DNA from 2 places in the Variovorax sp. GW821-FHT09B05 genome. Region 2 is predicted to be linked to the other one. Evidence: predicted binding sites of a transcription regulator. Region 2 holds the regulator's gene; the other holds the start of a gene.
What was found. The regulator LexA, encoded in region 2, represses DNA repair genes until DNA is damaged. The targets are predictions, from matches to a motif close to ACTGTATNNNNATACAGT.
Positions count from the first base shown of each region.

Region 1: recA (recombinase RecA) is a predicted target of LexA. The motif match lies at 1,846-1,863, and genes of this name have one in related genera.

Region 1 covers NZ_JBWKPN010000003.1:622,556-626,892, forward strand. Annotated here, with positions in the region: gene AC07RM_RS11300 (sensor histidine kinase) at 1-503, opposite strand, end outside; gene AC07RM_RS11305 (response regulator) at 541-1,212, opposite strand; gene AC07RM_RS11310 (MarR family winged helix-turn-helix transcriptional regulator) at 1,278-1,763, opposite strand; gene recA (recombinase RecA) at 1,910-2,971, shown strand; gene recX (recombination regulator RecX) at 3,039-3,494, shown strand; gene AC07RM_RS11325 (SRPBCC family protein) at 3,481-3,897, shown strand; gene AC07RM_RS11330 (hypothetical protein) at 3,963-4,337, shown strand, end outside.
Region 2 covers NZ_JBWKPN010000005.1:273,132-277,468, reverse strand. Annotated here, with positions in the region: gene AC07RM_RS15545 (MFS transporter) at 1-694, opposite strand, end outside; gene AC07RM_RS15540 (D-2-hydroxyacid dehydrogenase family protein) at 699-1,706, opposite strand; gene AC07RM_RS15535 (hypothetical protein) at 1,962-2,345, opposite strand; gene lexA (transcriptional repressor LexA) at 2,523-3,197, opposite strand; gene AC07RM_RS15525 (asparaginase) at 3,270-4,232, shown strand; gene adk (adenylate kinase) at 4,307-4,337, opposite strand, start outside.

The DNA of each region.
Region 1 (4,337 bases), on a different contig from region 2:
ATGATGTCGGCCGCCAGCAGCGACTGCTTCTGGCGCGTCTCGGCCACCTGCAGCAGCGCGGGCGGCGCATCGGGCGCGTCGCCGGCCAGCCAGATCCAGGCCACGCGCACCGACTTGCCGTTCATCTCGCCGTCGCGCAGCTGGACCTGGCCGATGATCGGCGGCTCGTCGAGGCTGGGGTGCGGCACGTCGTGCTCGCCGCTGAGCAGCGTGCCGTGGCTGTCGAGCACCTGGTAGTACACGCGGTCGGTGTCGTCGCCGCGCAGGATCTCGCGCGTCGGCTGCGGCAGCACGAAGCGCGGGCTGTCCTTCTGCAGCGAGACCGTGCGCGCCAGCGTCTCGATGTTGTGCGTGAGCACGCGGTCGAAGGAGGCGCTCGCGATGCCCTGTGCCACCAGCCAGGTCACGCCGATGCTGACCGGCACCAGCAGCAGCAGCGGCGTGAGCATCCAGTCGAGGATCTCGCCGAACAGGGAGCGCTGCGCGCGCTGGAAGAGTTTCATCGGACCGGACCCGCCGCGCCCGGCGGCCGCACGCGCGTCACTGGATCTTTTCGAGGCAGTAGCCGAGCCCGCGCACGGTGGCGATGCGCACCGGGCCCTTCTCGATCTTCTTGCGCAGGCGGTGGATGTAGACCTCGATCGCGTTGAGGCTGACCTCCTCGCCCCATTCGCACAGGCGCTCCACCAGCTGGTCCTTGCTGACCAGCCGGCCCGCGCGCTGCAGCAGCACCTCGAGCAGGCCCAGCTCGCGCGCCGACAGCTCGACCATCTTGCCGTCGAGCGTGGCGACGCGGCCGGCCTGGTCGTAGATCAGCGGGCCGTGCTTGATCGCGTTGCTGGTGGTGCCCATGCCGCGGCGCGTGAGGGCGCGCACCCGCGCCTCGAGCTCCTGCAGGCTGAAGGGCTTGGCCATGTAGTCGTCGGCGCCGTTGTCCAGCCCCTTGACGCGCTCCTCCACGCTGTCGGCCGCGGTGAGCACCAGCACCGGCAGCTGCGAGCCGCGCGCGCGCAGCCGCTTGAGGATCTCGATGCCATGCAGGCTGGGCAGGCCGAGGTCGAGGATCAGCAGGTCGAACTCGCTGTGCGTCATGAGCGCGGTGTCGGCCTCGGAGCCGTTGGCCACGTGATCGACGGCGGCGCCCGAGGTGCGCAGGCTGCGCAGCAGTGCATCGGCCAGCACCTTGTCGTCTTCGGCAATCAGTATCCGCATAGCCACCTCCAGCCCGGTTCGCGCCGTGGGCGGCGCCTTTGCACGTTGTCTCCGCTCAGGGGAGTCTAGCCCGCCGTATAGGCTTCCAGACCGATGGTTACCACGGTGGCGACATCGTCGCCCACGCTGGCGCGGAACTCGCGCTCGGCCTGCGTCACCGCCTGGCGGAAGGCCTCGAGCCAGGCCAGGCCGTCGGCCGTGAACAACACGCGCCGCGCGCGCGCATCGAGCGGATCGGGCCCGCGCGTGACCAGCCCCCAGGCCTCGCACTGGTCGACCAGCGCGCCCATGGCCTGCTTGGTCATGCCGGCACGCTCGGCGAGCTCGGTCAGGCGCGAGCCCTCGCGCGCGAGGTGGCGCGTGATGTGGACGTGGGCCGCGCTCACCTGCGCGCGCGCCGCGAGGTTCGACAGCGCCAGCGGCACGTCGACGTCGTGCGCCATCAGCGCGAGCACGCGCTCGTCGAAGCGCCGCATCGCATGGCCGAGCAGCCGGCCCAGGTGGGTCTGGCGCCAGGCATCGGGATCGAGGGGGAAGGGGGTGTCGCTCACGGCGCCAAATGGTAAAGCAAACTGACCAAAAAATGGGTTTACTCGAATCCATCCGCCCCTACACTACTGTTCAAGCATCCAGGCTGTAGTTAAAAGCAGATGGATCCGGCAGTACACAACCCGTTGATCTTCAAGGAGTTTTTCACATGGACGCAGTCGTCAAGGGCTCGAGCATCGCAGGCGCCAACACCGAAAAGGCCAAGGCCCTCCAGGCCGCGCTGGCCCAGATCGAAAAGCAGTTCGGCAAGGGCACGATCATGCGGCTCGGCGAAGGCGAGGCGCTCGAGGACATCCAGGTGGTCTCCACCGGCTCGCTGGGCCTCGACATCGCCCTGGGCGTCGGCGGCCTGCCGCGCGGCCGGGTGGTCGAGATCTACGGCCCGGAATCCTCGGGCAAGACCACGCTCACGCTGCAGGTCATCGCCGCCATGCAGAAGCAGGCCGGCACCTGCGCCTTCGTCGACGCCGAGCACGCGCTCGACGTGCAGTACGCCCAGAAGCTCGGCGTGAACCTGTCCGACCTGCTGATCAGCCAGCCCGACACCGGCGAGCAGGCGCTCGAGATCGTCGACTCGCTGGTGCGCTCGGGCGCCGTCGACCTGATCGTCATCGACTCGGTCGCCGCGCTCACGCCCAAGGCCGAAATCGAAGGCGAGATGGGCGACTCGCTGCCCGGCCTGCAGGCCCGCCTGATGAGCCAGGCGCTGCGCAAGCTCACGGCCACGATCAAGAAGACCAACTGCATGGTCATCTTCATCAACCAGATCCGCATGAAGATCGGCGTGATGTTCGGTTCGCCCGAAACCACCACCGGCGGCAACGCGCTGAAGTTCTACGCCTCGGTGCGCCTGGATATCCGCCGCATCGGCACCATCAAGAAGGGCGACGAGGCCATCGGCAACGAAACCAAGGTCAAGGTGGTGAAGAACAAGGTCTCGCCCCCGTTCAAGACGGCCGAGTTCGACATCCTGTTCGGCGAGGGCATCAGCCGCGAGGGCGAGATCATCGACATGGGCGTGACCGCCAAGATCATCGACAAGTCGGGCGCCTGGTACGCCTACAACGGCGAGAAGATCGGCCAGGGCCGCGACAACGCGCGCGAGTTCCTGCGCGAGAACCCCGAGCTGTCGCGCGAGATCGAGAACAAGGTGCGCGAATCGCTGGGCATCCCGCTGCTGGCGGCGGACGCGGCCGGCGCGGCCGAATAACCGGCCGATGCCTGCGAGCGGGGCGCCTTCGGCCGCCCCGCTTTCTTTTTCCGCTCCCGCATTTCCGATGGCATTCGATGCTCCTTCCCTGAAAGGCCGCGCGCTGCGCCTGCTGAGCCAGCGCGAGCATTCCCGCAGCGAACTCGAGCGCAAGCTGGCGCGCTACGAGGAAGAGCCGGGCACGCTCAAGGCCGCGCTCGACGAGCTCGCGGCCAAGGACTTCATCAGCGAGGAGCGCGTGGTCGCCTCGGTGCTGCACCAGCGCGCGGGCCGGCTCGGCGCGGCGCGCGTGCGGCAGGAGCTGCAGGCCAAGGGCATCGGCGCCGAGGCCATCTCGCAGGCGGTGGCCGGGCTGCAGGGCAGCGAGCTCGAACGCGCGGCCGCGCTCTGGCGCCGTCGCTTCGATGCCCCGCCCGCCGATTCCAAGGAACGCGCCCGCCAGGCCCGCTTCCTGATGGCGCGGGGGTTTTCGGCCGCGGTGGCGGCCAAGGTGCTGAGGAGCGATATCGATGAGCTCGAATGAACTGTCTCGCGTGATCACGCAGCGCGTGGCCTGCGACTGGCGCGCGGCCTATGCACTGGCGGCCGATCCCGCGCGCCTGCCCGATTGGGCCAGCGGCCTGGCCGACGGCGCACTGACACGCGACGGCGATCGCTGGCTGGCGACCACGCCCGGTGGCCGCGCGGTGCTGCGCTTCGCGCCGGCCAACGAGCTCGGCGTGCTCGACCACTGGGTGGCGCCCGAGGGCGTGCCCGAGGTCTACGTGCCGTTCCGCGTCATCGGCGTGGCGCCCGGCGCGTGCGAGCTGCAGTTCACGCTGCTGCGCCAGCCGCACATGGACGACGCGGCCTTCGCGCACGACGCCGAGTGGATCGCGCGCGACCTGCGCGCGCTGCAGGCGCTGCTCGAGGCGCCGGCCGACTGAGCAGCCGGGCCCGCGACGGGCCGATGGCATGATCCGCGGCTTCATACAAAGAGGAGGAGTCGCAGATGTCTTCGGAATCCACCGGATCCCCTTCACTCGTGCGCACCGGCGCCCGCGCCGGCGCCGCCTTCGTCGGTTCGGTCGCGAAGGGCGTCTTCTTCGGCGTGGTGCTCGGTGGCGGCGCCTTCGTCTATTACCTGAGCCGGTTGAGCGGCCCCGGCATTCCCGGCGCACGCGCGGGCGGCGCCGGCGCGGTGCTGGCGCTGCTGGCCTCGCCGCCGCTGCTGGTGGGGCTGCTGCTGGGGCTCTTCATCGGCGTCTACGTGCTGCTCGGCGTGTCGCAGGGCCGCACGCGCGCGATGCAGCACCTGGTGGCCGCGCGCGGCGAGGCCGTGTCGCAGCGCCTGGGCGATGCCATCGCCGGGCGCATCGAATCGATG
Region 2 (4,337 bases):
TGAGGATCGGGCCGAAGTAGCTGAACAGCACGAACTGGCCCGCGCCCTGCAGCGCGGTGATCGACACGATGCCCATCAGCACCGGGCTGCGCAGCACGCGCCCCCAGGCCGCGGCCGTGAGCGCCGCCGGCCGGATGCCGCCGGGCAGCGTGAGCCACACCGAGACCGCGCTCAAGACGCTGAGTGCCGAGATCGCGAGAAAGGCCGCGCGCCAGCCGAAGTGGCCGCCGATCAGCGCGCCGATGGGCAGGCCCAGCACCGAGGCCATCGACCAGCCGAGGAAGACGAAGGTGACCGCGCGCCCGCGCTGCTCGGGCGGCACCAGCATGCCGGCGCAGGCGGCGGCCTGGGGCGTGAAGATGGCCGGTGCGATCACCGCGAGCATGCGCACGGGCAGCAGGGCGCCGAAGCTCGGCATGAAGACCGACACCGCGTGCCAGGCCGCGTACCAGAGCATCGTGAGGGCCAGCAGCCGGCGTCGGTCCCAGCCGGCCACCGCGGCCGCGAGCAACGGTGCGCCGAGGCAGGTGACGAAGGCCGCGGCCGTGATCAGTTGCCCCGCGGTGGCGGCACTGACCTTGAGCGAAACACTGATTTCGTTGAGCGTGCCCGGCACCACCATCACCCCGGTGCCGATCACGAAGTTGCCAGCGAGCAGCGCCCAGAGTGCGCCCCTCGGCGCCGGCTGGCTCACGGCTTCACCGCCGGACCTGCAACGCGCCGGGGTTGACGATGTTGGTGGGGTTGCCCTTGATGAAGCTCACGACGTTGTCGAAGGCCTGGCCGAAGTACATCTCGTAGCTCTCCTGCTCCACGTAGCCGATGTGCGGCGTGCAGATGCAGTTCTCGAGCCGCAGCAGCGCATGGCCCTGCAGCGGCGGTTCGCTCTCGAACACGTCGATCGCCGCCAGGCCGGGGCGGCCGCGGTTGAGCGCGGCGAGCAGCGCATCGGGCTCGACCAGCTCGGCGCGCGAGGTGTTGACGAACAGCGAGGTCGGCTTCATGCGCGAGAGGTCCTCGAGCGTGATCAGGCCGGTGGTTTCGTCGTTGAGCCGCAGGTGCACGGACAGCACGTCGGCCATCGCGAAGAACTCCTGGCGGCTCTGCGCCACCTGGAAGCCGTCGGAGCGCGCCTTGGCGCAGCTCGCCTCGCGGCCCCAGATCACGACCTGCATGCCGAAGGCCTGGCCGTAGCGCGCCACGAGCTGGCCGATGCGGCCGTAGCCCCAGACGCAGAGCGTCTTGCCCTTGAGCACCGAGCCGAGTCCGAAATTGGGCGGCATCGAGGCCGACTTGAGCCCCGACTGCTGCCAGGCGCCGTGCTTGAGGTTGCTGATGTACTGGGGCAGCCGGCGCATCGCCGACATGATCAGTGCCCAGGTCAGTTCGGCCGGCGCCTGCGGCGAACCCGAGCCCTCGGCCACCGCGACACCCCGCTCGGTGCAGGCGGCCACGTCGATGTGGCTGCTGACGCGGCCCGTCTGCGAGATCAGCTTGAGCTTGGGGAGTTTCTCGATCAGCTGGCGCGAGATCTGGCTACGCTCGCGGATCAGGACGATCACATCGGCGTCCTTGAGCCGCACCGAGAGTTGACCGATGCCCTTGACGGTGTTGGTGTAGACCTTGGCTGCGTAGGCATCGAGCTTCGAAGCACAGTGCAGCTTGCGCACCGCATCCTGGTAATCGTCGAGGATCACAATATTCATGGCATGCCATTGTGCCTCGCAGCATGGAATCGGCGCGCCGTTGAACGTTTGGATACGGCCCCTGGGCCCCGAAAGGGGTGAAAACGGGGGCAAAGGCAGGAGAAGCGGGGGCAAAGGCGGGCAAAGGGGCGACGTTGGACTGCCTTCCCGACAGGGTGTGAAAAAACCAGCTGCTGCGGTTTCTTCACACCCTCTGCCTAGACCTCGCGCGTCCTCGCGATCGAGCGACCGCGTGAAACGCCGGGGCCGGCGCCCTCAGTGCAGGTGCACGGGGCGGGGCGACACGGCGGCGGTTTCGAGTGCCTCGAGCGCGGCGAGGCGATCAAGCTCGGCGCACACATCCGCCATCCGGCCCGAAATCACCACGCGGTTGCTGTTGCGCGCGCCGCCCTGCTGGCGGTCGACGACGCGCACCACCCGCAGCGGACGCGAAGGCGCCTGGGCGACGGCTGCGGCCGTGACGGCGTTCTGTCCGCTGTCACCGCGTGCCGTGCACGACGGCCGTACCGAGACATAGCGCAGCTCGCTGGCGCACAGGTCGTCATCGCGACGGTGTGCGGGGCGGGCGGGCAACCAGCGGCTCGCGAGCGACTGCAGCGGCATCCAAAGATCGACGAAGGTGAGGAGGGCGATTCCCATGTGAACTCCAAGAAGGTTTGAGGTTGAACACAGGCAGGATTCGTTGTCATCGGGCGCAGCAGGGTGATGGCGACAAAGCGCCATACGCCCGCCACCTGCGGCGACCGGATGGGGTATGCGTGATGCGGATCCGCGAAGCGGCTCGGCGATGCAGACCGCCGGGCCGGCTCGGCAGGCCTACATCAGCATGGTGTTTCGGATCAGGCCGACCGCGAGGCCTTCGATTTCGAAGGGCTCGCCGGGCTGGACCACGATGGTCGGGTAGTCGGGGTTCTCGGCGTGGAGCTCGATCACCTGCTTGTTGCGCTTGAGGCGCTTGACGGTCACCTCGTCGCCGAGGCGCGCCACCACGATCTGGCCGTTGCGCGCTTCCTTGGTGGCCTGCACGGCGAGCAGATCGCCGTCCATGATGCCGGCGTCGCGCATCGACATGCCGCGCACTTTGAGCAGGTAGTCGGGCTGGCGCTGGAACAGCGTGTTCTCGACGTAGTAGGTCTGGTCGACATGCTCTTGCGCGAGGATCGGCGAACCGGCCGCGACGCGGCCGATGAGCGGCAGCGCGAGCTGGGCCATGCCGGGCAGCGACAGCGAGAACTGGCTGTTGCGCGATTCGGCCAGCGAGCGCAGTGCATCGCCCTTGAGGCGGATGCCGCGCGAGGTACCGCTCACGAGTTCGATGACGCCCTTGCGGGCCAGCGCCTGCAGATGCTCCTCGGCGGCATTGGCGGAGCGAAAGCCCAGCTCGCTCGCGATTTCGGCGCGAGTGGGCGGCGCCCCGGTACGGGCAATGGCGCTCTGGATCAGATCGAGGATCTGCTGCTGGCGGGCGGTAAGCTTCACGGCGAACTGCATGGTGGTTCCTTGCGGCACTGGCTGAACATCCAGTACCTGTATTTTTAACCAGTTTTTCAAAGTTGGCAAGTCATGGTGACTTCATCCCTTACGAATCCGCGGCGCGTGGTGGTGCTCGGCACCGGCGGCACCATTTCGGGCCGCGCGGCGCACAGCGGCGACAACATCGGCTACACCGCCGGCGAGGTGGGCGTGGCCGACCTGCTCGGCGGCATCGAAGCGCCCGCGGGCGTGACGCTGGCGGCGGAGCAGGTGGCGCAGGTCGACAGCAAGGACATGTCCTTCGCGATCTGGCGCGCACTGGCGCTGCGCTGCGCCCACTGGCTGGCGCAGCCCGACGTGGCCGGTGTGGTGATCACCCACGGCACCGACACGCTCGAGGAAACCGCCTTCTTCCTCCAGTCGGTGCTGGCACCGCGCAAGCCCATCGTGCTGACCTGCGCCATGCGCCCGGCATCTGCGCTGTCGCCCGACGGTCCGCAGAACGTGCGCGATGCGATCGCCGTGGCCGCGACACCGGGCGCGCAGGGCGTGACCGCGGTATGCGCGGGCACGGTGCTCGGTGCCTTCGACGTGCAGAAGGTGCACACCTATCGGCTCGATGCCTTCGACGCGGGCGACGCGGGGCCGGTGGGCTACGTGGAGGAGGGCGAGGTGCGGCGCGTGCGCGACTGGCCGGCGTCGGAAGCGAGCGCTGTCCTCGATCGCCTGCCCGAGGACGAGGTCGCATGGCCACGCGTGGAGATCGTGATGAGCCACGCGGGCGCGAGCGGCGCGTTGATCCATGCGCTGCGTGCCGACGGCACGGCGGCGTCTCCTCTGCGGGGCCTCGTGCTGGCGACCACCGGCAACGGCACGCTGCACCATGCGCTCGAGGCGGCGGCGCTCGAGGCGCAGGAGGCCGGCATCGCGGTGCTGCGCGCCACCCGCTGCACGCAAGGGCGCATCCTGCCCAAGCCGGGCGACCGCCTGCGCGATGCGGGCGCGCTGACGCCCGTCAAGGCGCGCATCGCGCTGACGCTCGAATTACTCTGAAGTCGGGACGCCAAAGAAAAAAGCCGCGTCGCGGGCCTCGAGGCCCGCACGCGGCTTGGGATTCGAGTCGGGGATCAGCTGCTCAGTGCGGCCAGTGCACGTTGC